DNA from 3 places in the Streptomyces sp. NPDC048295 genome. Region 2 is predicted to be linked to each of the others. Evidence: riboswitches for the same ligand, from Rfam matches in the RefSeq annotation. Region 2 holds a riboswitch; each other region holds the start of a gene.
What was found. Region 2 has a riboswitch for cyclic di-AMP ahead of AB0D53_RS31145 (C40 family peptidase). Riboswitches for the same ligand answer to the same signal wherever they lie in the genome.
Positions count from the first base shown of each region.

Region 1: another riboswitch for cyclic di-AMP. It lies ahead of AB0D53_RS23910 (transglycosylase SLT domain-containing protein); the one in region 2 lies ahead of AB0D53_RS31145 (C40 family peptidase).
Region 3: another riboswitch for cyclic di-AMP. It lies ahead of AB0D53_RS15445 (LysM peptidoglycan-binding domain-containing M23 family metallopeptidase); the one in region 2 lies ahead of AB0D53_RS31145 (C40 family peptidase).

Region 1 is NZ_JBEZLL010000016.1:159,602-170,010, reverse strand. Features, by position in the region: gene AB0D53_RS23965 (glutamate synthase subunit beta) at 1-506, opposite strand, end outside; gene AB0D53_RS23960 (lytic polysaccharide monooxygenase auxiliary activity family 9 protein) at 760-1,350, shown strand; gene AB0D53_RS23955 (aminoglycoside phosphotransferase family protein) at 1,340-2,302, opposite strand; gene AB0D53_RS23950 (hypothetical protein) at 2,402-2,845, opposite strand; partial or broken gene AB0D53_RS23945 (substrate-binding domain-containing protein) at 2,887-3,144, shown strand; gene AB0D53_RS23940 (EamA family transporter) at 3,255-4,127, opposite strand; gene AB0D53_RS23935 (HD domain-containing protein) at 4,297-4,950, opposite strand; gene AB0D53_RS23930 (NAD(+)/NADH kinase) at 5,009-6,073, opposite strand; gene AB0D53_RS23925 (APC family permease) at 6,203-7,600, opposite strand; gene AB0D53_RS23920 (hypothetical protein) at 7,971-8,288, shown strand; partial or broken gene AB0D53_RS23915 (FAD-dependent monooxygenase) at 8,333-8,711, shown strand; gene AB0D53_RS23910 (transglycosylase SLT domain-containing protein) at 8,705-9,202, opposite strand; cyclic di-AMP (ydaO/yuaA leader) riboswitch at 9,207-9,391, opposite strand; gene AB0D53_RS23905 (ATP-binding cassette domain-containing protein) at 9,997-10,409, shown strand, end outside.
Region 2 is NZ_JBEZLL010000026.1:3,924-14,332, reverse strand. Features, by position in the region: gene AB0D53_RS31175 (acyl-CoA dehydrogenase family protein) at 1-502, shown strand, start outside; gene AB0D53_RS31170 (enoyl-CoA hydratase/isomerase family protein) at 499-1,584, shown strand; gene mmsB (3-hydroxyisobutyrate dehydrogenase) at 1,581-2,495, shown strand; gene AB0D53_RS31160 (enoyl-CoA hydratase) at 2,492-3,268, shown strand; gene AB0D53_RS31155 (ATP-dependent Clp protease proteolytic subunit) at 4,178-4,813, shown strand; gene AB0D53_RS31150 (hypothetical protein) at 4,822-5,130, shown strand; cyclic di-AMP (ydaO/yuaA leader) riboswitch at 5,523-5,709, shown strand; gene AB0D53_RS31145 (C40 family peptidase) at 5,713-6,186, shown strand; gene AB0D53_RS31140 (ATP-binding protein) at 6,326-6,757, opposite strand; gene AB0D53_RS31135 (helix-turn-helix transcriptional regulator) at 6,962-7,822, shown strand; gene AB0D53_RS31130 (DUF397 domain-containing protein) at 7,850-8,056, shown strand; gene AB0D53_RS31125 (8-amino-7-oxononanoate synthase) at 8,049-9,191, opposite strand; gene bioB (biotin synthase BioB) at 9,334-10,409, shown strand, end outside.
Region 3 is NZ_JBEZLL010000009.1:4,313-14,721, reverse strand. Features, by position in the region: gene AB0D53_RS15475 (STM4015 family protein) at 1-508, shown strand, start outside; gene AB0D53_RS15470 (STM4014 family protein) at 489-1,643, shown strand; gene AB0D53_RS15465 (STM4013/SEN3800 family hydrolase) at 1,681-2,496, shown strand; gene AB0D53_RS15460 (STM4012 family radical SAM protein) at 2,493-3,851, shown strand; gene AB0D53_RS15455 (STM4011 family radical SAM protein) at 3,860-4,768, shown strand; gene AB0D53_RS15450 (SGNH/GDSL hydrolase family protein) at 4,775-5,620, opposite strand; gene AB0D53_RS15445 (LysM peptidoglycan-binding domain-containing M23 family metallopeptidase) at 5,810-6,745, opposite strand; cyclic di-AMP (ydaO/yuaA leader) riboswitch at 6,749-6,905, opposite strand; gene AB0D53_RS15440 (alpha-galactosidase) at 7,203-9,299, opposite strand; gene AB0D53_RS15435 (tyrosine-protein phosphatase) at 9,525-10,337, shown strand; gene AB0D53_RS15430 (DUF6126 family protein) at 10,360-10,409, opposite strand, start outside.

The DNA.
Region 1 (10,409 bases), on a different contig from region 2:
GTATGGCCGATTCTCGTGAGTTGCTGGGCCGCTGCCAGACCCGCGGGTCCGGAGCCGACGACGGCGACGGTCTTCCCGCTGAGCCGCTCGGGCGGCCGCGGTGACGCGTACCCGCGTTCCCAGATCTGGTCGGCGATGGCCTGCTCGACGTTCTTTATGGTCACCGGATCGGCGTTGATGGTCAGCACGCAGGCGTCCTCGCACGGTGCCGGGCACAGCCGGCCGGTGAATTCCGGGAAGTTGTTCGTGGCGTGCAGCCGCTCGGCGGCGGCCCGCCAGTCGGCCCGTCCGGCGTAGGTGTTCCACTCGGGGATGAGGTTTCCCAGCGGGCAGCCGCTGTGGCAGAACGGGATCCCGCAGTCCATGCAGCGCCCGGCCTGCTCGGACACGAGCGGGAGCCGCGCCTGTCCCGCGTAGACCTCGTTCCAGTCGCGCAGCCGTTCCTGCACCGGTCGTGCGGGGACGGGCCGGCGGGGGAACTTGAGGAAGCCGTGCGGGTCGGTCATGGCCGCCTCCATCACTCACTCGCGATGTGCAGGCGTTTTTGTCAGCGTACGCCTGCTTCACCGGCCGGCCCAGCGTGCCGGTGCCACCCCGTCGGTCCGGCCGGAACGGTTACCGGCGGGTCGCGCGGCGGTGCACTGCTGGTATGGACATGACCAATCGCCCTGGCTAATCTCGAAGTTGGTCTAGACCTAGTGGGGTGGAGCGCGCCCCACTCGTCTCGCAGCGCCCCCACACCTCCCTCAGGAGCGAAGCATGCGCAGAAGGATCACCTCGTTGTTACTCGGTCTCGGAATCGCCGGGGCCTCCCTGCTCGTCACCTCCGGCAGCGCACAGAGCCATGGCTACACCGACGCCCCCATCAGCCGTCAGCAGCTCTGCGGCAACGGCACCGTGCGCAACTGCGGCCAGATCCAGTGGGAGCCGCCGAGCGTCGAAGGCCCGAAGGGCTTCCCCGCCCGCGGCCCGGTCGACGGCACCATCTGCGCCGGTGGCAATGGCCGGTTCTCCGAGCTCGACGACCCGCGTGGCGGTGCCTGGCCGGCTACGCAGGTGACCGGCGGGCAGAGCTACACCTTCCGCTGGCGCATCGAGGCCCGGCACGCCACGACCGACTTCCGCTACTACATCACCAAGGACGGCTACGACCCCGCCAAGCCGCTCACCCGGGCCGACCTGGAGCCGCAGCCGTTCCTGACCGTGCCCTTCGGCGGCCGGCTGCCGGGGTCCACCGTGACCCATGCCGGAGTCCTGCCGCAGAAGTCCGGCAAGCACCTGATCCTCGGCGTCTGGACGATCGCCGACACCGGCAACGCGTTCTACGCCTGCTCGGACGTCACCTTCTGAACCCGGTACGCATCCGCACGGCCCCGCTGCCCGGGGTGGGCACCGCCCCGGGCAGCGGGGCCGTCCGGGGGGCGCCAAGGGCCTCGGTGATCTGGCGGGTGGTCTGCGCGGCGATCCGGGGGTCGCCGGCGGCGTACGCGGTGTAGGCGTTCAGGCCGGTGGTCAGCGCCCAGCCCCGCCCCCGGGTCCAGGTGGCCTCGTCCACGCCCAGCGCCTCGCGGAAGACGGTCCGGGCGCCCGCGGACATCAGGGTGAAGGCGATGGTCAGATCGCAGGACGGGTCGCCGACGCCGAGCCCGCCGACGCCGATGACGGCGCTGAGCCGGCCGGCGGTGGTCAGCAGGTTGCCGGTGTGGAGGTCTCCGTGGAACCAGACCGGCGGACGGTCCCACCCGGGCGCGCCGAGCGCCGCGTCCCACAGTTCGGTCATGGCCGCCGCGTCGAACGTGCCGGAGGCCTCCGCGATGGCGGCCCGGGTCGCACCGTCCCGGTCGGCCGGCGACTGCACGGCCAGGCCCTCGCGATCCTCCCCCGGCTCGGTCCTCTGGAGCGCGGCCAGGAACCCCGCCGGCCCGACGGCGGCTTCGGCCGAGTCCGCCAGGCCCTCGACGGTCGCCACCTCGCCGTCCAGCCAGCGGGACACCGACCAGGGCCACGGGTAGCCGAAGTCCGGCTCCCCCACCGCCATCGGCACGGGGACGGCCAGCGGCAGGCGCGGGGCGAGCCGGGGCAGCCACACGGACTCCTTGAGAGCCTGCCCGACCGCCCCTGCGTGCCGGGGCAGCCGGACGGAGAGCCGCTCGCCGAGCCGGTGGATCACATGCTCCGAGCCGGCCCGGTCGAGCGGCCTCAGCGGCAGCCCCGCCCACCGGGGGAACTGTGTGTCGACCAGACGCCGGACGAGTGCGGTGTCGATCGCGGGGTGGATGTCCGTCGTTCGCCCGGCGGTCAAGACCGGCTCCTGCCTGCGGCCCGCTCGGTACGGCGGGCGGTGCCGGTCATCACAGCGTGCCCGGCACTCGCCTGTCGAGCCGTTTTTTCCCCGCCGGTCTCACTGCGGCGTCGCGACTCCGACGCCGTTCACAGGGCCCTCGACGAACACCGGGAACGGGTCCGCGGCCAGGGTGAACCGGCCGTCCGTCGGCTGCCTGACGGTACGTCGGCCCCAGGAGCCGACCAGGGTGACCGGACCGGTCGCGGACACCGTGAGGTCACGGGCGGCGGTGGCCCGGACCACGCGGGTCGTGCCGCTGCCGGTGAAGCGGATCGAGTCGGCCGGTGCGGAGAGGCCGTCGGTGCCCGCGTAGGTCCTGCCGCCGGGCATCCGGGCTGCCACGGCCTGGACGACCGCGGCCGGTTCGGGGGCGTTGGCGGTGACCGGGACGGGGTTCGCGGTGGTGGCGGTCACGGGCTGCCGGAGCATGCCGAAGTTCTGTTCCTTTTCGGAGGGGTCGCTGCCGTCGTCGACCAGGTCGTACCAGTAGACCCGGGTCACACCGTCGGCCGGGCCGATCGCGTGGAGCCGGATCAGGCCGGCTGATCGCTTCCGGCGCCCGGTTCGGCGCCGTCTTCTGCGGCAACGACCAGATCGTGCTCGGCGCGGAGTCGGTCCTGCTGGAGTCGGGGAGACGAGTCCCGGACGATGTCGCGCTGGTCGGTGTGAACAACTGGGAGTACGTGATCAGCGGCCAGCACACCCGTCATCTCACCGCCGTCGACATGGGGTTGGCGGGATCGGGCGCCGCCGCCGCGGCCCAGGTGGCCGACGGACGGGACTCACCCGGGATGCACGCCCACCCGTACACACTGGTGGTCGGCGCGACGAGGGCCGGGAATCGGTCCGGGATCCGAGCCGGTCGATCCTCCGCCGGTTCCCGGTCCGTCCCCCGGCAACCGTCCCGCGGTCATTCGGCGGCGGCGAGTCGGGCCTGTGGCTGGACGGTGACCAGCGCGATCCCGCCGCAGCACACCGCGAGGAGCAGCAGCTCGGCGGGAGAGGGGGCGGGCGCGGTGTCCAGCGCCCAGTCGCCCAGTCGGACGGTGAAGGGAACGGCCAGCTGCACGGCGGCCGTGAAGACCGGACCGCGGACCAGGATGAGCCGGTGCTGCACCAGGTAGGCGGGTGCGTAGACGGCTGCGCCCAGCACGACGATGCCCCCGGTAGCGGCGGGGGTCGGCGGGTGGGCGATCAGCGCGGGCAGGGCCATCGGGAGCAGCAGACAGGTGGCGGCCGCGAGCAGCACGGGCAGCACGGCGAGCGGCGGCAGTCCCGACAGCCTGGCCCGGTACAGGAATCCGTAGACGGCGAAGGCCACGGTCGCCGCCGCCACGAGCAGCAGCCCCGCCCCGTCCGCATCACCCGCGTCCGCGCCGAGCGCCGCGTACCCGGCGGCCGCCGCGCAGGCCAGCACCGCCCCCGCCGCCTTGCGCGGCCCGGACCGTTCGGCGAAGAACAACGCGCCGACCGCCACCGAGGCGCACGGCATCAGCGCGACGACGAGATTGGTGAGCGAGGTCCCGATGCGCGGGATGGCGAGGAGGGTTCCTGCCGCGTACCCGGCGAATCCGAGCAGGCCCAGCAGCCACACGGTGCCCGGCCGGGCGGCGGCCCGGCGCAGGTCGGCCCGGCCGTCCGCGGTGGAGACGGCGACGGCGGTGAGCACCGCGCAGCACACGGCGGTCCGGCCCACGGCGACGATCAGCGGATCGGTTCCGGTGACCAGGGCACCGGAGAGCAGCCAGGTTCCGGAGAGCAGCAGGACGAGGACGGCCGGCATCGCGTGGCCCTTCCGTGGGTGGCGGAGGAACGGCGAGAGGGGCGAGGGGCGTGGCGTGGCCGGACTCGCTGATCCCGCACGGCCCTCCTCCGCACCGTCACTTTCCTGTAGGCGCCAACTATAACGACGGGTGCCGTCTCCACCAGGGTGCGTGGCCTGCTCGTCCGCGTCACTCGGGCCAGGCGGAATCCAGAATGGTGTCCACGAAGTTGGCGCGCTCGAACCCGGGCACGTAACGCTCCAGGACATCGGCCTTCACATTGCCGAACGTGGTGGCCGGCTTGGCCTCGATTCCCTCGGTGAAGGCCTTGAGGATGCGCCGCTTGAAGTCGGGGCGCGGGTGCAGGGCGACGATCGCCGCCCGGTCCGCCTCGCTGATGTCGTCGTACCCGATGCCCAGCACGTCGTACTCCACACCGGCCGTCACCAGTGCGACCTCGGGTTCCATGAACGACGGGATTCCCGGCGTGGTGTGGAGCGCGATGGCCGTCCAGACGCGCCGGACGCTGTCCTCGGGCACCCCGTGGCTCTGCAGGAACCGCCGCGCTTCGTCGGCGCTGTCCACCTCGAACCGGCGCCCGCTGCCGCGGAATTCCTCGTTGAGGCCGAGATCGTGGAACATGGCCGCTACGTAGAGCAGTTCCGGGTCGAAGCTCAGCCCGCCCCGGTGTCCCCGGAGTCCGCCGAAGAAGTAGACGCGGCGGGAGTGGTGGTAGATCAGGTCGTCGGTCGTGTCACGCACCAACTGGGTTGCCGCCGCGGCCAGTGCGGTATCGGGAACCGGCGGGGCGGTGGACGTGGGGATGCCTGCGCTGTCGGGCATGACGACTCCTTTGTCGTACGGCACTTCGGCCTTGCGGCCCTGATCCGCCGGGCAGGCCCTATTCCCTGACCGCCGTGGAGAGATGGAGATGGGCCAGGTCGTGCGGGACCGGTCCGTCGGGGCGGAAGAGCGGTGCGCTCTCGCCGTCGGCAGCCGTGGCCGGCGCGTCCGTGAGGCGGAGGCGGGTGCGCAGCCGTCCGTAGAAGTCGTTCGGGCCGAGCCTGATGACCCGCAGGCGGCGCGGTGCCGCGTACACGCCGAGCCAGTCCCCGGCGGCCAGTACGCCGCGCAGCTGGCCGTCGATGGTCACCGCGCCCTGTCCCGAGTGCGGCAGGACCCGTACCGCGATGGGTTCGTCGGCCGCGGCGACCACGGTGCGGTCGAAGGTCATGTGTGCCGCCACGGGCGTGAAGAGGACGGCGTCCATGCGCGGTGAGACCACCGGACCGCCCGCGGCGAAACTGTAGGCGGTCGAGCCGGTGGGGGTGGCCATGATGACCGCGTCGGCGGAGTACGAGGCGAGGAGCCGGCCGCCGATGTAGACGCCGAGGCTCACCTGCCGGTCGCGGGCGAGCTTCTCCACGACGACATCGTTGAGTGCGGTGACATCCAGCGCAACGCCCCAGCCCTCCGCCGCGGCCTCCTCGTCGAGGGCGATCTGCGGTGGCGGCAGCATGGGGCGCTGTCCGTAGCCCATCAGGGCGTCGATGTCCGGGGGCACTTCGAGTACGCGGGAGGCTCGCATGGTCAGGGTCATGCGCTCCTCGACCTCCGCCCGGCCCCGGTGGACGGCGTCGAGCGCCCGGACCACGTCCTCGACGGGTACCTCGGTGAGGAAGCCGACGCGGCCCAGATCGATCCCGAGGACGGCTCCGTCGTTCTTGGCGGCGATCCTGGCGCCGCGCAGGAACGTCCCGTCGCCGCCGAGCGTCACGATGAGATCGGGGTTGCCCGCGACATCGGCTTCCTCGCGCCCGCCGCGTCTGCGTTCGTCGTCGCGCCACACGTCGAGGTCCGTGCACGGGATGCCCTCACGGGCACACCAGTCGCGTACGACTCCCGACGCGACGACGGCTTCGGGACGGCCCTGGTGAACGACGACTCCGACGCGCTCGACACTCATCCCGCCACGACTCCCCGTGTTCCGACGACGTCCCTCACTCCACTGTGAGGGCATCCGGGGTGTCTTCGCCCGTCGGCGGCCGCTCTTCACCGACGGGCCGGACACCGCGCGGAACACGTCCGGGGAGGGTCAGGAGTGCGCGTCCTCCGGGATGCTGACCAGCCAGCGGGTCTCCCGGCGAGGCCGCAGGTAGAGCGCCCAGTAGAGCGTGGCGACCGCTGTGATCCCGCCGGTCCACAGCAGGTACTCGGTCTCCTGCTGGGTGAGGATGTACGTCAGCACGGCGATCAGCAGCACGGGGATCGCGGGCCACAGCGGCATCCGCCAGGCCGGTGTCTCCCGGTGCGTGCCGCGGCGGCAGAGCAGGGCCGCGACCGCGACCAGCAGGTACATGGCGGTGACGGACACACCGGTGACGCCGTACAGCGTGTCGAGGTTGACGAAGCAGAGCGCCGCGCCGGGGATGCCGACGAGCAGGGTCGCCACCCACGGGGAACCGAACCGGCCGAGCCGGGCCAGAGCGTTGTTGATCGGTGCGGGCCAGGCCTTGTCACGGGCGGAGGCGAAGAGCACCCGGGAGTTCTGGATGACCATCACGATGCCCGCGTTGATGATCGCGAGGGCCACGCAGAGGCTGACGAAGGTGCCGACGGCCGAGTTGGACCAGGCGGCCACCATCGTGTTGAGGTCGCCCGAGGTCAGGGCCTCCAGGTCCGGGGCGCCCAGGGTGATCGCGATGACCGGGACGAGGATGACCGCGGTGGAGATGGCGAGGGTGGCGAGCACGGTGCGGGCCACGTTGCGCCGCGGGTTCTCCAGTTCCTCGGAGAGGTAGACGGCCGTGGAGAAGCCCTGGGTGATGAAGAGGGCGATCGCGAGCCCGGAGACCACCATCATCGCGGTGACGGTCGAGCTCGTGCCGCCCGACGAGGCGACCGACCCGTGCACCAGCGCCGATCCGCCTCGTTCGGAGTGGGCGAAGCCGAGAACGGCGACGACGCCTGCCGCGATCACTTCGAGTACGAGGAAGATCCCGGTGATCCACGCGTTGGCGCGCAGGTCGAGGAGGCCGGCGAGGGTGGCGAGCAGCATGACGCCGGCGCCCGCGACGGGGGCCGGAATGTGCACGATGGGTGCGAGGTAGTCGGCCGTTCCCATGGCGATCACAGGGGGAACGATCATCACGACCAGCAGCGAGAGCACGAAGACGAGCCACCCGGCGAGCCGCCCCGCCATGGTCGACACCATGGCGTACTCGCCGCCGGCGCTGGGGATGAGCGTGCCCAGCTCCGAGTAGCAGAAGGCGACCGCGATGCAGAGCAGCGAGCCGATGGCGATGGTGAGGGCGGTGTACGTGCCGAGGGTGGAGAACAGGTCCGGTACGACCACGAAGAGGGTCGAGGCGGGCGTCACGCAGGAGAGCGTGAGCAGTGTGCCGCCCACGACGCCGATGGAACGCTTGAGCTTCTGGGGAGTGGGGCCGGTCGCTGGGGCGAGCGCCTGGGGAGCGCTGAGCGTGTCGGTCATCGTGCGGTTCCGATCAACAGGTGCGGTGTCTGAGCACGGGAGCGGTATCGCCTCCAGACGAGGACGTGGTGAGTGGTTTCGTCGCTCCCAGCGCGATATGCAATCCCGACGTGTTCCGCAGGTCAAGAGGCGTTCACCTTCGGAATTCGTTGTTCCGATGGCCAAATTCGACGGTTTGGCGTTAACAACGCGTCATAGTCCGGGGATCGGGGGGTGCGGGAACCGCAGCCCGGGCCGATGGAAAGTTTCGCCCGTATCCAGCATCCGGAAGGCGGGACGACCTCCCGCACGGACGGGGCGGGCGGGGCGCGGGGCCGGAGTGGCGAGCCCGCGGGTCGCGCATCCGCGGTGTTGATGCCAGCCTGGAGTCATGGCTTGGGCGTCATGGACGACTCGCGGTGTGTTCTCCGGGCACGGTGGCGTGCTGACGGAAGAGGTCGGCGTCCTGTCCGGGGACCTGACCGTGCACACGACCTGGGCGGAGGACACGGCCCAGGTCACCGTGCAGTACACCGGTGCGATCGACTGGTTCACGATGTCGGGCAGCCCCGTCGCGTGCCCCTCGGAGGAGGACAGCCGTCGCCTGCACGACGCGGTGGTGCAGGCGGTCCGGGCCGGGTCGGCGGCGACCGTTCCCGTGATGCCCCGCTCGGGACCGGCGAGGCCGACGCAGCGCGCCCCGGAGTGAGGATCCCGCGCGGACGAACGGATGCCGCGAGACGCCGGCGCGGCAATGAGATGGTCGTGCGACTGCCGTGCTGCACCGTGGGCCGGATCGCCCTCCTCGGCGACGCCGCCCATGACATGACCCCGAATTCCTGCCAGGGGCCCTGCCAGGCGCTGGAGGACGCGGCGACACCGGCCGCCGCGCTGCGCGCCGGACCCATCGTCGAGCCGGCGCTCGGTCGCTACGACGCCGAGCGCCGGCCCCGCAGCCAGTCGGCCGCCCGTCCGCCCGCCGGGCCGCCGGACGGGTCAGCGGCTGTCCCGTCCGGCGGCCGTCGCGCTGCGGAACACGTCACTGCGACTCGCGCCGTCCCGCGTCACCGTCGGCACGATCCTGTGCCGTGCCGACCGGACGCCCCCGCGGCCGGGTTCCGTACCTCAGTAGGCCCCGAAGACGTTGTCGATGGAGCCGTACCTGTCGGCCGCGTAGTTGCACGCCGCGGTGATGTTGGCGACGGGATCGTAGGCGTCCATCGCCGTGCCGGGCACGTGGTAGGCCCGGAAGGTCGGGTCGATGATCTGGAGGAGACCCTTTGACGGTGTTCCTGCTGCGGCGTTCGAGTCCCAGTTGTTGATGGCCCGGGGGTTGCCGGAGGACTCGCGCATCACATTGCGGTGGATGCCGTTGTAGCTGCCGGGGATGCCGTGCTCAGCCATGACGGCCAGCGACTCCTTGATCCAGCCGTCCAGATTGTTGGTGTACGCCGCGGGCTGCGCTGCGGGCGCCGCGGCGCTGACGGACTGTACTGGCGCAGCCGAGGCCGTGGCGGCGCCGGTCAACGGCAGCAGGAGGGCGGCCGCACCCGTACCCGCGGCGATGAAGCCCCGGGTCAGCGAGGTGGACCTGAGACGACGGTACGTACGCGTTGCGGACATGCTGGATTCCTCTCCGTCGCCTGCGAGGTGAGCTGTCGGGTTCAGGCTGGAGATGCCTGGCCGCGCTGAGCGCGGCTTCACCCGAGCCGTTCCGGATACCGGGCCGGCGGCTTATCTGGGTCCCCCGCTCCTGCCGTACACGAGTGGGTCGGATGTCCGGGCGGCGGCAGGATTCGGCGTTCCGTCCGGATTGACGGTGACCGTAGGCGAGAGGAACCGAAAGGGACAAGACCCTGATTTCCGCACGCAATTCACTTACAAGATCAAGACATTGGAATTGTGGTAATCCAGCTCACATCGAGCGCGCCTCCCCCCTTGCACGGGAAGGGGTCCGCATCATGTGACGCGACTTCGAGGGAATGGGAAGTGACTCGCGCCACGAATTCACAAAAGGTGCAATTCACCCGGCACTCCAAAGGGGCAATTCGCCTGAACCACCCACAATGGGACGGACATACCGCGACGGAGGGCTCGCACAGCCGGCCCCGCCCGACGCCCGGAGGCATTGCCATCCCTCCCTCCCCACCGTTATGGTTCTGATGTCCTGTTGTCTCCGATAGAGGTGGACGTTGCGCATCTGAGGTTCGCGAACATCACGCCGTACGGCACCGCCCGTACGTCTGTCACGCCGTAGCAGTGCTCCGCACTGCCCGTGACCCCGCGTGGATGCGACCTCGGTGCATGAGCCGTCCCTCGATCTTCGGGACCGCCGTACCCCCCTCCGCTGCCCGGTCGCCGCGTGGTGCTCGCATACGAAGCCCCCACTCACCGCGCTTGCGAATGCGAGGAACACCATGGCGACACCCACCACCCCCGGCGCTTCCCTCACCTGCTCGGCCCTGTCCTTCCGCCGGCCGGACGGCACGACCGTCCTCGACGGACTCTCGCTCGCCATCGGCCGGGGCCGCGTCGGCCTCGTCGGTACCAACGGCGCGGGAAAGTCCACACTGCTGCACCTGCTCGCCGGTCAGCTCCGCCCCTCCCAGGGGTCGGTGACCGTCAACGGCAGCCTCGCCCACCTTCCGCAGAACATCACCCTCGACACCACACTGCGGGTGGACCGGGCCCTGGGCATCGCCGAGCGGCGCGAGGCGCTGCGCGCCATCGAGTCCGGGGACGTCGACGAGAAGCACTTCGAGACGGTCGGCGACGACTGGGACGTCGAGGAACGGGCCCTGGCGACCCTGGGCCAACTCGGGCTCGGAGA
Region 2 (10,409 bases):
CCGCGTCCCCGCCGACCGGCGGCTCGGCGCCGAGGGCGACGGCTTCCGCATCGCCATGAACGGCCTCAACGGCGGCCGCCTCGGCATCGCCGCCTGCTCGCTCGGCGGTGCGCAGAGCGCCCTCGACCGCAGCCTGGCCCACCTTGCGGACCGCGAGGCCTTCGGCGCCCGGCTGCTGGACGCCCAGGCCCTGCAGTTCCGTCTCGCCGACATGGCCACGGAACTCGCCGCCGCCCGCGCCCTGGTCCGGCAGGCCGCTGAAGCCCTGGACGCGGGCGATCCGCTGGCCCCGCGCCTGTGCGCGATGGCCAAGCGGTTCGCCACCGACACCGGCTACGCCGTCGCCGACGCGGCCCTCCAACTGCACGGCGGCTACGGCTACCTCAGCGAGTACGGCATCGAGAAGATCGTCCGCGACCTACGGGTCCACCAGATCCTGGAAGGCACCAACGAGGTCATGCGCGTGATCGTCGCGCGTGGACTGACGGAGAACCTGCGATGACCAACGAAGCACCGGCCGACCACGACCACGTCCTGACCCGCACCGAGGGTCACGCTGCATACATCACCCTCAACCGTCCCAAGTCACTCAACGCCCTCAGTCGTCCCATGGTCCTCCGCATCGAGGAGGCGCTCTCCGCCTGGGCCGACGACCCCGCGGTCGCGAGGGTGGTCATCGAAGGCGCCGGCGAACGCGGTCTGTGCGCGGGCGGCGACATCCGCGCGATCCACGAGGACGCCCGTACCGGCGGCACCGCCACCGCGGACTTCTGGCGCGACGAGTACCGTCTCAACGCGCTGATCGCCCGCTACCCCAAGCCCTATGTCGCCCTCATGGACGGCATCGTGATGGGCGGCGGCGTCGGCGTCTCCGCCCACGGCAGCGTCCGTATCGTCACCGAACGCTCCAGGATCGCCATGCCCGAGACCGGCATCGGCTTCGTCCCCGATGTCGGCGGCACCTACCTCCTCGCCCTGGCCCCCGGCGAACTCGGCACCCATCTGGCGCTCACGGGGGCACCCGTCGGTGCCGCCGACGCCCTGGTGTGCGGGCTCGCGGACCACTTCGTGCCCGCGTCGGCCCTGCCGGCGCTGACCCGGGAACTCGCCGTCGACTCCGTACACGCAGTGATGGAACGGCATGTGGCGGAGCCTCCGGCCGGAAGGCTCTCCGCCGCCCGCGAGTGGATCGACTCCTGCTACGCCGCCGACACCGCCGAGGAGATCGTGGCGCGGCTCCTCGCATCGGGCGTACCCGCCGCGAAGGACACCGCGGACACCCTGCTCTCCAAGTCCCCCACCGCGGTCAAGGTGACCCTGGCCGCCCTGCGCCGGGCCCGCCGTCTCGGGCCGCTGGAACGGGTGCTGGAGCAGGAGTACCGCGTCTCGTGCGCCGCTCTCGACTCACCCGACCTCGTCGAGGGCATCCGTGCCCAGGTCGTCGACAAGGACCGTGCTCCGCGCTGGTCCCCGTCCGCGCTGGCGGACGTCACCCGCGCGGACGTGGACCGCTTCTTCGCCCCGCTCGGCGCGAACGAGCTCCGGCTCGCCGCGACCGGTTCGTCTCAGGAGGTCGTCTGGTGAACAGCACCGTCGCATTCATCGGCCTCGGCCACATGGGCGGACCGATGGCCGCCAACCTCGTCAGGGCCGGGCACCGCGTCCTCGGCTTCGACCTCGTACCGGACCTCCTCGCGTCCGCCGCGACCGCCGGCGTGGAGCCGTCGGCCTCCGCCGCGGAGGCCGCCGCGGAGGCCGACGTCGTGATCACCATGCTCCCGGCCGGGCGCCACGTCCTCGCCCTCTACCGCGAGCAGGGCCTGCTCGCGGCCGCCCGTCCCGGCACCTTGTTCGTCGACTGCTCCACCATCGACGTCGCCGACGCCCGGACCGTCCACGAGGCCGCCACGGCCGCCGGGCACCGCGCTCTCGACGCCCCGGTGTCCGGCGGGGTGGTGGGCGCCGAGGCTGCCACGCTCACCTTCATGGCGGGCGGCGGGGCCCCGGAGTTCACGGACGCCGAACCGCTCCTCCGTGCCATGGGGAAGAAGGCCGTGCACTGCGGCCTGCCCGGCGCCGGGCAGGCCGCGAAGATCTGCAACAACATGATCCTCGCCGTCTCGATGATCGGCGTCAGCGAGGCATTCGTCCTCGCCGAGAGCCTGGGACTCGACCACCAGGCCCTCTACGACGTCGCTTCCACCGCCTCCGGACAGTGCTGGGCCCTCACCGTCAACTGCCCCGTCCCGGGCCCGGTCCCGACCAGCCCCGCCAACCGCGAATACCGCCCAGGATTCGCCGCCCCCCTGATGGCCAAGGACCTCGGCCTCGCCGCCAACGCGCTGCACGCCGGCGGTGTGGAGGCACCGCTCGGCCTCAAGGCCGCGGAGATGTACGCGGACTTCGCCGAGGGCGAGGGCGCGGCCCTGGACTTCTCGGCGATCGTCCGCACCCTCCGGACCACCGGACCGAACCCGAACGGAAGCCCCGCATGAGCGACTACGAGACCATCCTGCTGGAACGCAAGGGGCGGGTGGCCGTCGTCACCCTCAACCGACCCGAAGCGCTGAACGCCCTCGACCTCCAGGTCATGACCGAGGTGGTGGCAGTCACTGAAGACCTCGACCGGGACCCGGGCGTCGGCTGCATCGTCCTCACCGGATCGGCGAAGGCCTTCGCGGCCGGGGCAGACATCAAGGAGATGCGCCCGCAGAGTTACATGGACATGTACCTCTCCGACTGGTTCACCGCGTGGGACCGCCTCGGCCAGGTCCGTACCCCCACCCTGGCCGCCGTCTCCGGCTACGCCCTGGGCGGAGGCTGCGAACTGGCCATGCTCTGCGACATCCTGCTCGCCGCGGACACGGCGAAGTTCGGGCAGCCCGAGATCAGACTCGGGGTGATCCCCGGCATCGGCGGCTCCCAGCGCCTCACCCGCGCCGTCGGCAAGGCCAAGGCCATGGAACTGTGCCTCACCGGCCGCACCATGGACGCCACCGAGGCCGAACGCGCCGGCCTGGTCTCCCGGATCGTCGCCGCCGACGAGCTGCTCGCCGAGGCCCTCGCCGTCGCGACCACCGTCGCCGAGATGTCCAAGCCCGTCGCCATGATGGCGAAGGAAGCCGTGAACCGGGCCTTCGAGACCACCCTCACCGAAGGCGTCCGCTTCGAACGCCGCCTTTTCCACGCGGTGTTCGCCACCGCCGACCAGAAGGAGGGCATGTCCGCCTTCGTGGAGAAGCGGCCGCCGCACTTCACCCACGGGTAGCCTCACGGCCTCCGTCTCGGGAACGACCGGCCGGTCGTTCCCGAGACGGAGGCCAAGCGGCTCGGTCCGAGGCACAGCGGCCGACCCGCGTACCGCTCGGCGCGAGCGACTCTTTCGAGCAATCCGCGCGTGAGAGTGTCGTGCGACGTCGGCGCCCCCCTCCCCCGGGATCCGGGCCCCGCGCCCTCAGCCGCCGAGTGTGGACCCGCGCCACTGGCGCGTTCGGTCAGCGGCCACGGCCTGACCGCCACACGCGCTCTCAGCCAGACTTCCGGCCGCTCGACTCGCATCGTCACCGCATCCTCGCCACGGGTGCTTGACAGCAAAGAGCCGGAGCGGAACGGCGCCGGTGCCGCATGCGTCACGACGTCGTAGCCCGTTGCGCGACGAAGCCTCGCCGGAACGCGCCGGCAGGGCGTCGTCGTCCCACACGCTCTCTCACTGATCCATGACGGGAGCATGACCGTGCGGGCCTGACCGGACAGAAGGCCTCCCCGGCAGGAGGAATCGCGGCCGAGGACCTGGATGAACCGACGAAGAAACACGTCGAGCCCGTGGCCGCCCGGCTCCTTGTCGGCGCCCGCAGGCGTGGAGGCCGAGCCTGCACAGGACTTCGCCCCTCGGCGGCCCAAGACCTCGACCGGCCGCTCACGACCCGTCACCTGCGTGAGGCCGCGTACTCCTTGCAGCGGAAGCTGGAGCTGCGAAAGGTCCGGCTCCACGACGCCTGCCACCCGTGCCTCACGTCTCTTGCCGTCAACGGCGTGCCGGACGCCTTCCTCGCCGCATGGGCCGGGCAAGCCAACACCAAGCTTCTGTACGTCCTGTACATTTCTCACGGAAGTCGGCACGACCCCGTGAAGGGACCACGCAGAGCCGCACGGTCCCCGGAGGAGAGGCATCGCCATGCTGTTCCGTCCCACCGCCCGTCATGTACTGCCCGAGTTCACCGAGCGCACGACCAACGGGACCCGCACCCTCGACCCGTACTCCAAGCTGCTGTCCGAACGGATCGTCTTCCTCGGCACCCCGGTCGACGACGCGGCGGCAGGTGATCTGATCGCACAGTTGATGTACCTGGAGCACGACGCCCCGGACCGCCCCGTTTCGCTCTACATCAACTCCCCCGGCGGCTCGTTCGGGGCCATGTCGGCGATCTACGACACGATGCAGTACCTCACGTGCGAGGTGGAGACCTACTGCCTCGGCCAGGCCGGTTCCTGCGCCTCCGCGCTGCTCGCCGCGGGCGCTCCCGGCCGACGGCACGCACTGCCCGGTGCGAGGGTCGTCGTGCGGCAGCCCGAGCTCGCCGAACCGATGCGGGGCCAGCCGTCCGACCTGGAGATCGAGGCCCAGGAGCTGGAACGGGTCCGCGCGATGCTCACGACGCTGTTGACCCGTCACACGGGCCGCGACGCCGCACAGATCACCGAGGACATCGAGCGCGACCTCATCCTCGACGCGGCGGGCGCCAAGGCGTACGGGCTGGTGGACCACGTCCTGGAGAGCCGGAAGTCCTCATCCCCTCCGCACGGCACGAGGTGAATCCGCCGATGCGGCCACCGGAGTTCCCACCGCTTCCCGCACTGACGCGCGCCGAGGGGGAGTTCATCGACCGCTACCTCGAAGTCCTCGACCAGGTCGGGCGGATCAACCCGGCCCGCGGCAGCGACACCTACGGCGCCCTTCGCGCCGCTCAGGCTCTGGTATCGCACGCGGGCGCGCTACGGGACGCGCTCGCGTCGATGCACGAGCGCGGGGAGGCGCAGATCCACGCCACGACGCTCGCCCGGGCGCTGCGGGTACTGGACGGGGAGCGTCGGGCCGGGCGCGTCACCGTACCCCCCGCACCGCCGAGTTGACCGGTTTCCGCGCTCCGCGTGCTCGCCGGGGCCGGGCCAACTCCCCCTGCCCCGGCGTCCGGCACCCGGTGGCCGTCACCCAACTCCCGTACCCGACACGCCCGACGGTCCAATCGAAATTCCTCGCTCGTTCGGCGTAGGAAGCCCCCCTCACGGGGGACTGCTCAACTTGCGTTTTCCGAGTGGCCCGTGATCGGAATCCAGCCTTCCGCCCCTGGTACGACACCGGTCGGATTCACCGCCGGAGCCTCGAAAAGCACCATGCCCACCCGAACGGATCAGTCGTGAGGAGCCTCACATATCCCTGTTTCGGCTCGGAAATCCGGCAGTCCGTGAGTCAAGATCCCTGGGACGACAAGCCCCCGCCACCGCGGCGGGGCGGTCCGGGCGGACGCCGAGTCCTGCCGCCGCCCGGATGACTGGTCGACAGAAGTGGATCGGCAGGAGTGGAGGACCCGAGCACAACGGGTCGGCCTGAACACCGGTCGACCCTCGGGGTGAAGCCGCCGCAAGCGGCCGGGCAACTTCGCCAGCCCGAACCCGACAGGTCATCCTTCACAGGCGGCTGACGAAGGGTTGCGCATGACTGCGCAGGTTCATGTCCCGTCTTTGCTCGTCCGGGCCGGAACGGCCTCGGTTCTGACTCTCGCCGCTGTCGGCACCACCATGTTCGCCCCGGGCGCCGCGACGGACGCCCAGGCGGCGACCCTGTCGATGAAGGCGCTCAACATCGCGGCCTCGAAGAAGGGATCGCCGTACAGGTGGGGGGCCACCGGCCCCAACCGCTTCGACTGCTCGGGGCTGACGTTCTACTCGTTCAAGAAGGTGGGCAAGAAGCTCCCCCGCACGGCCCAGCAGCAGTACAACAGGACCCGCCACATCTCGGCCTCGCACAGGCAACGCGGCGACCTGGTCTTCTTCCACTACGGCCGCAGCGTCTACCACGTGGGCATCTACGCCGGGAAGGGAAAGATCTGGCATTCGCCGAGGACCGGCTCGGTGGTCCGGCTGGAGAAGATCTGGACCAGGAGCGTCTACTACGGCCGGGTCCGCTGAGACGGGTCCTGCCCGGCGGACCGGGGCCGCGTCCCCGGCCGTGCTCCGCCGGGCAGGGCCGGGGCGCCGCGGGTCCGGGGGCGGGGCCGGAGTGGAAGCCGGGCGCCCGCGGGGACGGACGGTCACCGCGACACGTCGGTCAGCTCTGCACCGGGACGCTCCAGGGAAGCGCGATCCACACCGTCTTGCCGCCGTCGGCGGTGGGACTGACGGTGAGCCGTCCCCCGCACTCCTTGGCCAGGGTCCTGATGATCACCATGCCGCGCCCGTTGTCCTGCTGAACGGCGGCGGGCAGCCGCCTGGGCCAGCGGGGATGACTGTCCGTCACTCCCAGATAGAGCTGCTCCTCCCGCTCCAGCCGGAGGTCCACGGTGAAGGTGGGCGACTGCCCGAAGGTGTGCTGGACGGCGTTGGTCGCGAGCTCCGAGACGATGAGCCGGACGCTGTCGGTGAAATCGGTGTCGGCGACCGGACCCCATTCGCCGAGCACCCGGTCCACGTACCTGCGGGCCGCCGAGACCGAGACCGGCTCGCTCGGCAGAGTGACGCTTGCTTCCTGATGGTCTGCCATGGCGAGCCGTCCCTTTCCCACCCGGACGGACCCGCGATCGGTCCGGGTTGCGCTTCGCACCAGATTGCCATTGATGCTGCCCCCTGTAACGGCGATCCACCAAGATATGCATATATCTGTCGCTCAATGCGGTGAACCCTGCCACACAAGACCGTATGCGGGCGGCACACTGTCCGCTCGGCAGAAGAGGGAGGGAGGCCGCGGATGCAGCACGGCCCTGCGGTTCGACGCCGCAAGCTCGGGGAGGAGCTCCGGGGTCTGCGCCACGCGTCGGGACTGACCAGTCGGGACGCGGCGCGGATACTCGGCTGGCACCAGTCGAAGGTGAGCCGGATCGAGACCGGAGCGAGCGGGGTGCGGCCGGCCGACGTGACCCGGCTGCTGGACACGTACGGCGTGGACGACGCCCGGTTGCGTGACCTGTTGGCCACGCTGGCGGGCTCGGCGGGCGGTGGCGGCACCGGGTGGTGGCACGCCTATCGCGGCCTGATCCCGCCCCAGTACCGCGACTTCATCAGCCTGGAGTCCCAGGCACGGACCGCGCGCACGCTGGAGACCTCGGTGGTGCCGGGGCTGCTGCAGACCGCCGACTACGCGCGTGCGGTGACCCGGGCATCGCTGGACGGGCTGCCCGCGGGCCAGTTGGACTCGCTGGTGGAGGTACGGCTGGCCCGGCAGGGCGTACTGCGGACCGATCCGCCGCTGCGGCTGAGTGCGGTGCTCGACGAGGCGGTGCTGCGGCGCGAGGTCGGCGGGTGCCGGGTGATGCGGGAGCAGCTGCGCCATTTGACCCGGGTGGCTCAACTGCCCCATGTGCAACTTCAGTTGCTGCCGTTCTCGATGGGCGGCTACGCCGGCCTCACCGGGCCTTTCGTTATCTTCTCATTTCCGAACACTTCTGATCTGGATGTGGTCGTTCTCGACCATTTGACGAGTAGCCTCTATCTGGAGCGGAAAGAAGACCTTGAGGCGTACAGCTCGGCCTTCCGCACGATGCAGGCACACGCGCTGTCGCCGGAGCACTCGTTGGACCTCATCGCCGCGATCGACCGCGGCGGTCGGTGAACCCCGGAGCGCCCGAGGGAGGCCCTCATGTCGGATCGCCTCGCACAGCACGACTTACGGTGGCGGCGCAGCAGCCGCAGCACGGGCATGAACAACTGTGTGGAGGCCGCACCGTTCGGTGACGGGCGGCTGGCGGTGCGGGACTCCAAGGATGTGTCCAGGCCCCCGCTGTGGTTCTCCGCGGCGGCCTGGACCTCGTTCGTCGGCGGTCTCCACCGGGTTCCGGTCAGCTGACGGGAGCGGTCCGCCGAACGACCGACACGGCGGTGGCGATCTGCTCCTCGGTCAGGTCGGCCCGCGCCGTCAGCCTCAGCCGGGACACCCCGTCGGGCACCGACGGGGGCCGGAAGCACCCGACCGCGATTCCGGCAGTGCGGCAGTCGGCCGCCCAGCGCACCGCGGCGTCGGCCGAGGGGGCACGCACCGAGACCACGGCCGCGTCGGGCCGCACGGCGGTCAGACCGGCCGCGGTCAGCCGCTCGTACAGCGCGGCGGCGACCGCGCGGGCCCGGCCGGCCCGTTCCGGTTCACGACGCAGCAGCCGCAGGCTCGCCAGTGCGGCGCCCGCCGCGGCCGGCGCCAGTCCGGTGTCGAAGATGAATGTACGGGCCGTGTTGACGAGGTGTTCGATGACCCGGGCGGGGCCCAGGACCGCTCCGCCCTGGCTGCCCAGGGACTTGGAGAGGGTGAGCGTGGTCACGGTTCCGTCTCCGCCCGCGAGGCCGGCGGCGGCGAGTGCGCCCCGGCCGCCCTCCCCCAGCACGCCCAGGCCGTGTGCGTCGTCGACGAGCAGCGCGGCGCCCTCCGTACGGCAGACCTCGGCCAGCCGGGACAGCGGTGCGGCGTCGCCGTCGACCGAGAAGACCGAGTCGGTGACGGCCAGCGCCCGCCCCTCGTGCGACCGCAGGGCCTTGCGTACAGCGTCGGGATCGGCGTGCGGGACGACGGCGGTCGCGGCGCGCGAGAGCCGGCAACCGTCCACGATCGAGGCGTGGTTGCCCGCATCGGAGACGATCAGCGAGCCATGGCCGGTCAGCGCGGTGACCGCCGCGAGGTTGGCCGCGTAGCCGGACGACAGCACCAGCGCCGCCTCGAAACCACAGAATTCGGCCAGCTCGTTCTCGAGTTCGGCATGCAGCGTGGTGGAACCGGTGACGAGTCGCGATCCGGTCGCGCCCGCGCCCCAGTCGCGCGCGGCCCCGGCCGCGGCGGCGGTGATGTCGGGGTGCCGGGTCAGCCCCAGGTAGTCGTTGCTCGCGAGGTCCAGCAGTACGGGAGCGGCGGGCCGGGGGCGCAGAGTACGGACGAGTCCGGCGTCGGCGCGGCGGCGCGCCTCCTCGTCGATCCAGTCGAACGGGTCCAAGGACATGAGCGGTCCCTTTTGTAGGCAGCTCACAGACCCTAACCGTGGGCGCAGCCGGGCATGGTGTGGCAATACACACACCCTTGCCGGGCTCTGTTGTCCGGTTCCTCCTTGGCTGCGGGCCGTGCCGTAGGCCAGGATCTTCGCCATGGACCTCCTGAACACGCTGGTGGACAAGGGGCTGCGGCGCGAGCTGCCGACCCGCGAAGAAGCCCTCGCCGTACTGGCGACCTCCGACGACGATCTGCTCGAAGTGGTGGCCGCGGCCGGAAAGGTGCGCCGTCAGTGGTTCGGGCGGCGCGTGAAACTGAACTATCTGGTCAACCTCAAGTCCGGTCTCTGCCCGGAGGACTGCTCGTACTGCTCGCAGCGGCTCGGCTCCAAGGCCGAGATCCTCAAGTACACCTGGCTGAAACCCGACGAGGCCTCGAAGGCCGCCGCCGCCGGGGTGGCGGGCGGGGCCAAGCGGGTCTGTCTGGTGGCGAGCGGCCGCGGTCCGACGGACCGTGATGTCGACCGGGTGTCGGAGACCATCGAGGCGATCAAGGAGCAGAACGAGGGCGTCGAGGTGTGCGCCTGCCTCGGTCTGCTCTCCGACGGGCAGGCCGACCGGCTGCGCTCGGCGGGCGCCGACGCGTACAACCACAACCTCAACACGTCCGAGGGGACGTACGGGGACATCACCACCACCCACACCTACGCGGACCGGGTGGAGACCGTGCACCAGGCACAGGCCGCCGGGCTCTCGGCGTGTTCCGGACTGATCGCCGGGATGGGCGAGAGCAACGCCGACCTGGTCGATGTCGTCTTCTCGCTGCGCGAACTGGACCCGGACTCGGTGCCGGTGAACTTCCTGATCCCGTTCGAGGGAACTCCGCTGGCCAAGGAGTGGAACCTCACCCCGCAGCGCTGTCTGCGGATTCTGGCGATGGTCCGGTTCGTCTGCCCGGACGTGGAGGTACGGCTCGCGGGCGGGCGCGAGGTCCATCTGCGCTCGATGCAGCCGCTGGCCCTGCACCTGGTCAACTCGATCTTCCTGGGCGATTACCTCACCAGCGAGGGGCAGGCGGGCCAGGCGGACCTGGACATGATCGCGGACGCCGGTTTCGAGGTGGAGGGGGCGGGAACGACGACACTGCCCGCGCACCGGTCGCAGCCGGGTGGTGGATGCGGTTCGCACGACGGCGGGTGTGCCCCCTGTGGTGACGTGCCCGGGGAGGCCGC
Region 3 (10,409 bases), on a different contig from region 2:
GCACACCTCGCTCAAGTCGCTGCGGTTCGAGTCCGGCGGGCTCCCGTCCGCGCTCGTGCGGGCGGTCGGCGCCTCCGAGCTGCCCGCGCTGGAGCGCCTCGACCTCTGGCTCGGCGTCACCGAGTACGGCGGTGACGCCGGGATCGAGGACCTCGCTCCGCTCCTGTCCGGTGCGACGTTCCCCGCTCTGCGCCACCTGGGGCTGCGGAACAGCGAGATCCAGGACGAGATCGCCGCCGCCGTGGCCTCCGCCCCGGTCGTCGCCCAGTTGGAGACGCTTTCCCTCTCGATGGGGACCCTGGGTGACGAAGGGGCCGAAGCGCTGCTCTCGGGCCAGCCGCTCACCCACCTGACCTCGCTGGACCTGCACCACCACTACATGAGCGACCCGTTGGTGGACCGCATGAGGGACCTCCTCGGTCCGGGCCGGGTGAACACCGAGATCGACGAGGTCGAGTACTGGGACCCGGAAGAGGACGTCGACCGCTATGTCGCCGTCGGCGAGTAGTACGCCCGGCCCGGCGCCGCGCTTCGCCGTCGTGGGAGTGCCCGGCAACCGCCGGGTCACACTCTTCCAGGACGCCGTGCGCGCGGCCGGGCTGCCGGCGGCGCGTGTCGTGTCCTGGCTCGACGTCCTGCGCGGCGAAGCCGGATTCCTGCCCGGCGAGACCGTCCGGATGGACTCCCCGGGTGAGGACGCCGAGGTGGAGCGGCTGCTCCGCGCGGTCGGGGATCCGACCCGGGTCGAGGGGACCGCCCTCTGGTACGTCCGTTTCACCTCGGCCGTACGGGAGGTGGCGCGCGCGGCGGCCGCCGCCGGTGCCGTGCTGCTCGACGATCCCGGCGATGTGGCGGTGCTGTTCGACAAGCGGCTCTGCCATGCCGTGCTGGACGGCGCCGGGGTGCCGGTCCCGGCCTCGCCGACCTCGGGGGCCGCGGCGCCCGTGGTGCGGGACTGGGCGGACGTACGGGAACGGATGGCGGACCGCGGCCTGCCCAGGGTCTTCGTGAAGCTCGCGCACGGCTCGTCCGCCTCGGGGGTCCTGGCCGTGGAGACGGCCGGGCCCGGCCGGGTCCGGGCCACCACGTCGGTGGAGCGTGACACGTCGGGCCGGCTCTTCAACTCCCTGCGGGTGCGGCGCGTCACGACGGAGCGGGAGATCGCGGCGCTCGTCGACGCGCTCGCACCGGACGGCCTGCACATCGAACGCTGGCTGCCCAAGGCCACCCGGCGGGGCCGGGCGACGGATCTGCGGGTCGTGGTGGTGGCGGGCCGGGCCACCCACGCCGTGGTGCGCACCAGCCGCTCCCCCATGACCAACCTCCACCTCGGCGGCGAGCGCGGGGATCTCGGCGAGGTCCGTGACGCCGTCGAGGCGGCGGGCGGCAGCTGGGGCGAGGCCCTGGCCGTGTGTGAACGGGCCGCGGCGTGCTTCCCGGACACCTTGTGCGTGGGCGTCGATCTGCTGCCCGCGACCGGCTGGCGGCGCTTCGCCGTCGGCGAGGTCAACGCCTTCGGGGATCTCCTGCCGCGGCTGACCGGGCTTCCGGGCAGCGGCGCCGAGGACCTGGACACCTACGCGGCGCAGGTCGCCGCCGTAATGAACACAGCAAGGAACCACCGTGCAACCGCCACTGCCTGACGCCCGGCGCGCCCCCGTGGACGCCCAGAACCCGGACATGAGCGAAATCGTGGGCAGCCACGATCTGCTGCTCGTCACCCTCGACACGCTGCGCCACGACGTGGCCCAGGAGCTCGCCGCCGCGGGCCGCATCCCTCATCTGGCACGCCATCTGCCGGACGGCGTCTGGGAGAAGCGGCATGCGCCGGGAAGCTTCACCTACGCCTCCCACCAGGCGATCTTCGCGGGATTCCTGCCGACGCCGGCGGGCCGGGGGCCGCATCCGCGGCTGTTCGCCGCGCGTTTCGCGGGCAGCGAGTCCACCGCCTCGGGCACCTTCGTCTTCGACACGCCGGATCTGCTCTCCGGCCTCGCCGGCATGGGCTACCGCACGGTGTGCATCGGCGGTGTCGGCTTCTTCAACAAGCAGGCGCCGCTCGGTTCCGTGCTGCCCGGTATGTTCCAGGAGAGCCACTGGGAACCGGAGTTCGGCGTGGCGTCGCCCACCTCCTTCGAGGCGCAGGTGGCCCGTGCGGAGGAGGTCGTCGCCGAACTCCCCCAGGAGCAGAGGCTGTTCCTCTTCGTCAATGTGTCCGCACTGCACCAGCCCAACTGGTTCCACCGGCCGGGCGCCACCCGCGAGGCGGGCGACTCCCGCGACACGCACGCCGCGGCCCTGGAGTACGTGGACGCCCATATCGGCAGGCTCTTCGCCGCCGCGAGCAGCCGCCGTCGCTGTTTCGCCATCGTCTGCTCGGACCACGGCACGGCGTACGGGGACGACGGCTACACCGGTCACCGGCTGGGTCACGAGTCCGTGTGGACCGTTCCGTACGCGCACTTCTTCCTGGAACCGGGGGATATCGCACCATGAGCACCACCGCCGTGCCGGCCACCCGGCCGTACCGGAGCTATGTCTACGCCTACCCGCACAAGACCGCCTACCGGCCGCTCGCCGACCGGCCGGCGCTGCGCGAGCTGTGGGCGGCCGAGCGCAAGGACGCGCTCTCGCTCTATCTGCACATACCGTTCTGCGAGGTCCGGTGCGGCTTCTGCAATCTCTTCACCCGGATCGGCGCCCCGGACGAGCTGACGACCCGGTATCTCGACGCGCTGGACCGGCAGGCCATCGCGGTCCGGGAGGCGCTGGGCGACGAGGAGCCGGTGCGTTTCGCCGCGGCCGCGTTCGGCGGGGGTACGCCCACGTTCCTGACCGCGGCGGAGCTGGAGCGGCTCTGCGACATCGCGGAGAAGCGGATGGGCGCCGATCTGCGGTCCGTCCCGCTGTCGGTCGAGACGTCGCCGTCGACCGCGACGGCCGACCGGCTGGCCGTCCTCGCCGACCGCGGGACGACCAGGATCAGCATCGGCGTGCAGAGCTTCGTGGAGGCCGAGGCGCGGGCCGCCGTGCGCCCTCAGCGGCGGGCCGATGTGGAGGCGGCCCTGGACCGGATACGTGACGCCCGCATCCCGGTCCTGAACATCGACCTGATCTACGGCATCGACGGGCAGACCGAGGACAGCTGGCGCGCCTCGCTGGACGCGGCGCTCGGCTGGCGGCCGGAGGAGCTGTACCTCTACCCGCTGTACGTGCGCCCGCTGACCGGACTGGGACGGCTCGGTGCCGACAGCGAGGCCGCGGCGGACGCGGCCTGGGACGAGCAGCGGCTGCGGTTGTACCGCGCGGGCCGGGACCATCTCCTGGCCCATGGCTACGAGCAGGTTTCGATGCGGATGTTCCGCCGCGCCGACGCCCCGCGGACTGACGGACCCGACGACTACGCGTGCCAGACCGACGGCATGATCGGCCTCGGGTGCGGTGCCCGCTCGTACACCACGAAGCTGCACTACTCCTTCGACTACGCGGTGGAGATGCGGGAGGTCCGGGCGATCATCGACGGTTACGCGGCCACCGAGGACTTCTCCCGCGCGGAGGTCGGGCGGTACGTCGACGGTGACGAGGCGCGCCGGCGCCACCTCCTGCAGTCGGTCCTCCAGGCGGAGGGGCTGTGCCTGGCCGACTACCGGGAGCGGTTCGGCACCTCGCCGGCCGACGACTTCCCCCTCGATCTGGCCCGGTTCGAGGCGCGCGGCTGGCTGGATGCGTCCGCCGGGGCGTCCGGACTGCTGCGGCTCTCCCCCGAGGGTCTGGCCCACTCCGACGCGCTGGGCCCGGAACTGTTCTCCCCCGGCGTACGGGCCGCGATGGCCGCGTACGAGTTGAAGTGAGCGCGCCCATGGACCTGACGATCCTCTACCGCGGCCCGCTCGCCTCGTGCGACTACGACTGTCCGTACTGCCCGTTCGCCAAGCGGCGCGACAGCCCGGAGCAGCTGCGGGCCGACCGTGCCGCGCTGGAGCGGTTCACGGCATGGGCCGCGGCGCAGACCGGTGACCGGATCTCGGTGCTTTTCACGCCGTGGGGCGAGGGGCTGGTCCGCTCCTGGTACCGCCGTGCGCTGGTCGAGCTGGCGCAGCTGCCGCACATCCGGCGGCTCGCGATCCAGACCAACATCAGCAGCCGTACGGGGTGGCTGGCCGAGGCCGGTGAGGCGGGTCGCGAGAAGATCGCGCTGTGGTGCACGTACCACCCGGGGCAGACGCCGTACGAGCGGTTCCTCGGCAAGTGCCGGGAGCTGACCGCGCTCGGCATCCGGCACAGTGTCGGCGTGGTCGGGCTCGACGACCATCTCGACGAGGCGCGGCGGCTGCGAGCCGCGCTGCCGGAGGACGTCTATCTCTGGGTGAACGCGGCGGAGGGCCACACCTACACGGACGAGGAGGCGGACCGCTGGACGGCCATCGACCCGCTCTTCCCGTACAGCCGGCATCCGCACCGGTCGGCCGGGCTGCCCTGCAGGACCGGTGAGTCGGTCGTCTCGGTGGACGGTGACGGCACCGTGCGGCGCTGCCATTTCGTCCCGGCCGAGCTGGGCAATCTCTATGACGGGAGCTACCGCCGGGCCCTCGGTCCGCGTGCCTGTCCGCTGGCGGTCTGCGACTGCCACATCGGCTATGTGCATCTGGAGACGCTGCCGCTGTACGACGTCTTCGCGGGCGGTGTGCTGGAGCGGATACCGGCATCGCTGCCGCCGCAGCCCGCCGGACGTGTCCGGGCTCCGGACACGTCAGGCGGGACCGCTTGAGACGGTCTAGAGCGGCAGGAGGTCCGGCCGCTTCGCCTCGACGTGGTCGCCGGAGGATTCGCCGCGCAGCCGCCGGCCGATCCACGGCACCAGGTACTCGCGTGCCCAGTGGATGTCGTCGCGCCGTACTTCGAGGGTGCCGCGCTGCGCCTGCGGGGGCCATTCCTGGTCGGGGTCGGCCGGCACGTCGATGCCGAGGACCTGGGCGGCGCGCAGCGCGACCCTGGTGTGTCCCTCGGCCGAGAGGTGGAGTCGGTCGTCGTCCCAGGCACGCCGGTCCTGGACGGAACGCAGCGACCACAGGTCGAGGACCGGGCAGTCGTAGCGGTCGGCGATGGCCCGGACATGGGCGGTGTACGTGGCGATCTTGCCGCGCAGATGGCGCAGCACGGGAACGCCACGGGTGTCGAAGCCGGTGGTGACCATGACCGTGCCGACCGCCCCGGTCAGCTCGGCGACGGCGCGCTCGAAGCGCTCGGCCACGTCGTCGGGGTCGGTGCCCGGCCGGATGATGTCGTTGCCGCCCGCACAGAAGCTCACCAGGTCGGGTGCGAGCTCCTTGGCGCGCGGCACCTGCTCCTCGACGATCTGGTCGAGGAGGCGTCCTCGTACGGCGAGATTGGCGTACCTGAAATTGCCGTGCGCGGAGCCTTCGCTGCCCGCCGCCGCATCGGAATCCGGGAGCTGGTCCGCGAGAAGTACCGCGAAACGGTCCGCCCAGCCGACGAAGGTCCCGTCCGGGCCGGGGTCGCCGACTCCCTCGGTGAAGCTGTCGCCAATCGCCGCGTACGACCCGATGACGCCCTGTCCGTTGTTGACGCCACGTTGGTTTTTTCTCGAATCGTCTGCCACAAACGCTTATCCTGCACCGCCGAATGTGACCTACGCGACCGTAATAAGGGGTTGACGGGTGGTGAGATAGACCACCCGGTCAGGTTTTGGTAAAGGGGGAATAAGCAGAAGGGGCGGTGCGCCGCCGCGCACCGCCCCTTCTGTGTCGCTCAGGTCATGCTGTGTCGCTCAGCTGCCCGGCCGTTCGGCTCAGACGTAGATGCCGTGCGAGGCCAGGAAGGCGATCGGGTCGATGTCCGAGCCGTACGCCGGGCCGGTGCGGACCTCGAAGTGCAGGTGCGGGCCGGTGGCGTTGCCGGTGGCGCCGGAGAGGCCGACCTGCTGGCCGGCGCTCACGCCCTGGCCCACCGAGACGGAGACGGAGGACAGGTGGCCGTACTGCGAGTAGTGGCCGTCGGCGTGCTTGATGACGACCTGGTTGCCGTACGCGCCGCCCCAGCCCGCGGCGACGACGGTGCCGGAGGTGATGGACTTCACACTGGTGCCGGTGGCGACGGGGAAGTCGATACCGGTGTGGCTGCCGCTGGACCAGTTGGAGCCGGAGGCCCGGTAGTTGGTGGTGTGGTTGCCGGGGACCGGGTGGACGTAGCCGGAGCTGCTGCTCTTGGCGGCCGGGGCGGAGGCCGCCTTGGTCTCCGGAGCGGCGGTCACGGACTTGGCCGGGGCGGACTTCTCAGCGGCCGCGGCGGCGGAGGGCGCCTTCGACGGGAGGGCGGAGCCGGTGCCGGCGCCGGTGGGCGCGGCGTTGCCGGCCGCCTTGGCACCGAGGGTCAGCTTCATGCCCGGGAAGATCAGGCTGGGGTCCTCGCCGACGACCTTGCGGTTGTCCTGGTACAGCTGCTGCCAGCCGCCCTTGATCTTGTGCTCGGCGGCGATCTTCGACAGGTAGTCGCCGGAGACGACGGAGTACGTCGTGGTGGCGGCCTGCTTCTGCGTGACCGGCTGGGCCTGCGTGGCGGCGGTGGCCGACTGCGGGGCGGCGGCCGGGGCGGCCTGCTCCGCGGCGTGGGCACCGGTGGCGCCGAGCAGCGGGAGTGCGATGACGGCGCCACCGGCGCCGACCGCGGCGACTCCACGGGCGACGGGACCGATCTTCGTACGGCGGTGCTTACCCGATATGGGCATGACGTATTTCCTCTCCGGCGCCTGCGAGGTGAGCTGTCGGGTTCGGGCTGGAGATGCCCGGCCGCACCGAGTGCGACTTCACCCCGAGCCGGCCGGATTTCTCCGGTCGGCGACTTACCTGGTTCCCCCGCTCCTGCCACGCGATGAGTGGGTACGAATTCCGGGCGGCGGCAGGATTAGGCGGTCCGTCCGGATTGACGGTGACCGTAAGCGAGTCGGGACGACGAGAACAAGCGGCGGGTTCCATCACGGATTCCGCGCCGGGGAAATCGGCGCGGAATTCCGGTCACCCTCCGTGGATTACGGATCTTGGCTTTCCGCACGGCGCACGGAATGCCCGACTTCCCTGTCGCCACACACCGTCACGGATATGATCCCGCTCACGAGGCGGCGATCATCTCCCGTACAAACGGGCGATGTTCAGGCAAAAGCTCGCATTACGGACATGCCCCTTCTGTCACACCCTCCGCAGGCGCAGCACCCGTGCGTCGAGATCCCCCCGGAGTCCGCTGTGCAGCCCCTGGTGCAGCAGCGCCGAACCGTGGTGCACGGCCCCCGTGTCCAGGCAGGTGTACGTCGCCGCGGGGTCGAGCCCGCGCAGTCGCAGAGCCGGGGGCCGTTCCCCGTACCGCTGCGCCTCCAGCCACATCAGGACCACGGCCTCCTCACCGTGGACGTACTGGACCGCACCGAGTCCGCCGCGCGGCTCGCGCAGCCGGTACAGCGCGCCGTGCTGCACGACCGGCCGGATCTTCTTGTAGAGCTCCACCCAGGTCCGCGCCTCGGCCAGCCCCTCCTCGCTCCATTCGGTGAGGTCCCCGCCGACCCCGAGCACACCGGCCATGGCGCTCACGAAACGGAAGCGCAGCGAGCTGACCCTGCCGTTGAGCTGGTGGTTCGGGCTGTCGGTGACCCAGGCGGCCATCACCCGGGCCGGATGGATGTGCCCGAAACCCTCCTGGATGGCGAGACGGTCGAGCGGATCGGTGTTGTCGGAGGTCCACACCTGGTCCGTACGGGACAGGATCCCCAGGTCGATCCGGCCACCGCCGCCCGAACAGGACTCGAACGCGACCGAGGGATGCGCGGCCCTGAGCCGGTCGATCAGCGCGTACAGAGCGTTCACATGTTCGATCCAGAGCTTCTGCGGGTACTCCTCGCCCGGCCAGCCCGCATCGGTGAAGCAACGGTTGAAATCCCACTTCACATAGTCGACGGGCGTCTCGGAGAGCAGCGTGTCCAGCTGCTCCCAGAGGTATTCCTGCACATCGGGGCGGGCCAGATTGAGCACCAGCTGGTTGCGGTACTCCGTCCGCGCCCGCCCGGGGAAGTGCTGCACCCAGTCGGGGTGCGTGCGGTAGAGATCACTGTCGGCATTGACCATTTCCGGTTCGACCCAGATTCCGAACTGCATGCCGAGCCCGTGCACTTCGTCGGCGAGCGGCTTCAGCCCGTCGGGGAAGCGGTCCGGATTCGGCGTCCAGTCGCCGAGCCCGGCCCGGTCGCTGGTCCGCCGCCCGAACCACGCGTCGTCCACCACGAACAGCTCGACGCCCATCGCGGCGGCGCGCACGGCGAGGGCACGCTGCTGGTCCAGCGAGATGTCGAAGCCCGTCGCCTCCCAGGAGTTGTAGAGCACCGGCCGCGACCGCTCCGCGTCGGGGATCACATGGGCCAGCTGCCAGGCGTGCCAGGCGCGGCTCGCACCGCCGAACCCCTGGCCGCTCCACAGCCCGGCGAACACGGGTGTGGTGTACGACTCCCCCGGTGCGAGCCGCAGCAGTCCGGAGTCGTCGTAGCCGGCGCCGCCGGTGATCTGCACGAGCCCGTCCGGCAGCCGCTGCACGGAGATCCGCCACGAGCCGGACCAGCCGAGCGCACACCCGTACACCTCACCGCTCTCCTCCGTCGCCGCGCCGTCGGCGTCCAGGGCCACCCAGGGCAGGTACTGGTGCCCGGTGTGGCCGCGCCGGCTGGAGACGACGCTCTCGCCGTGGAGCAGCTCCGCCCGCTCCAGCCGCGACTCCGCCGCCCAGCGTCCATGCAGCCGGCTCAGCCGCCAGCCGTCACGGGCCGGCAGCGACCAGGCGGCCGCGTCGGCGCGCAGCAGCTCCAGCGGCGGGCCGTCCGGTCCCGCATGGGCGACGGTGGCCCAGCGCTCCACGACGTCGGAGTCGTCCCGCATCCGGTAGTGCAGGGTGAGGGCGAGCCGGTGCACGGAGTCGGTGAAGCCGAGCCGCAGCTCGTCCCCGTCCACCGAGGCGTTGGTGAAGGCCCACTCGGTGCCCCGGACCTCGGGGGTACGCACCGAGAGCGCCGGGCGCACGAACCGGGGTCCGCCCTCCACCGGATACTCCTCCCGGCCGTCGAGATGGGACTCGAAGGCCCTGAAGGGGAGCTCCGGCGCGGCGGCCAGCGCCTCGGCCGCCGCGAGGGAGATCCTCGGCCCCCAGTGCAGATGGACCAGCTCGTCCTGTCCGGTCAGCCGCAGTGCATAGCTGCTGCTCGCCCCGGTGAGCAGCCAGGTCCGGCCGGTGTTGCCCGTCTCGATCATCGCATCCCCACATTCCAACAGTTCCGCACATCATCGACCATCGTTGGGACGTGGGCAACGGACTTGCCAGGAATTCACCGGGCGGATTCACCGCCCGGGCAACGGAGTTCGCCCGGGTATCGACAGGGAAAGGCCGAGATGATTGCCTGAGGAACCAATGTCGTATCGTCGCGGAAGTCGCCTCGCCGACGACCCGCGTCGGCACCGGACACCCCAGGAGTCGCTGTGACGCAGCAGTTGCCGCAGGTACCGTCGACGGAACCCGAGCTGGCGGGTGTCCGCAACTTCCGCGATGTGGGCGGGCTGCCCACCGCGGACGGCCGGCGGGTGCGGCACGGGCGGCTCTTCCGCAGTGGTCACCTGGCACACGCCACCGCCGAGGACGCCTCCTTCCTCGGCGGCCTCGGTCTGCACACGATCTTCGACTTCCGCAACGCCGCCGACCGTCGGCTCGACGGTCTGGACGTGGAGCTGCCCGGCGTACGGAATGTGAGCATCCCGCTCTCCGACCCGGCGGACGGTGCGGAGTTCTGGCACATGGTCCGCGACGGCGACACCGAGCAGCTGCGCTCGATCCTCGGCGACGGCAAGGGAACGAACCGGATGATCGCCTCGTACCGCTCGATCATCCAGGACCGCACCGCCGAGCACAGCCGGGTACTGCACGCCCTGGCCGAGGACAGTGTGCCCGCCCTGATGCACTGTGCGGCGGGCAAGGACCGGGCCGGCCTGTCGATCGCGGTGTCCCTGCTCGCGGTCGGCGTCGAGCGCGACGCCATCGAGGCCGACTACCTCAAGTCCAACGACACCCACCGGCGCTACAAGGTGCGCCGCAGCGACACCTCGGCGGACGGCATGTCGGCCGAGGTGATGGAACTGCTGAATCCGCTCTTCGGCGCCCATGCCGAATACCTCGCCGCGGCGTTCGCCACCATCGACGAGACCTGGGGCAGCACGGAGCGTTACTTCTCCGAGGGCCTGGGGCTCACCCCCGGGACCCGTGAGCGGCTGCGCGGCCGGCTCCTCGACGAGGCGTAGCCGCGAGCCCCGGTCGCGGTGGTCAGCCCTTGCCGGCCACCGCGAAGAGCAGGTAGAGGAAGGCCGCGAAGA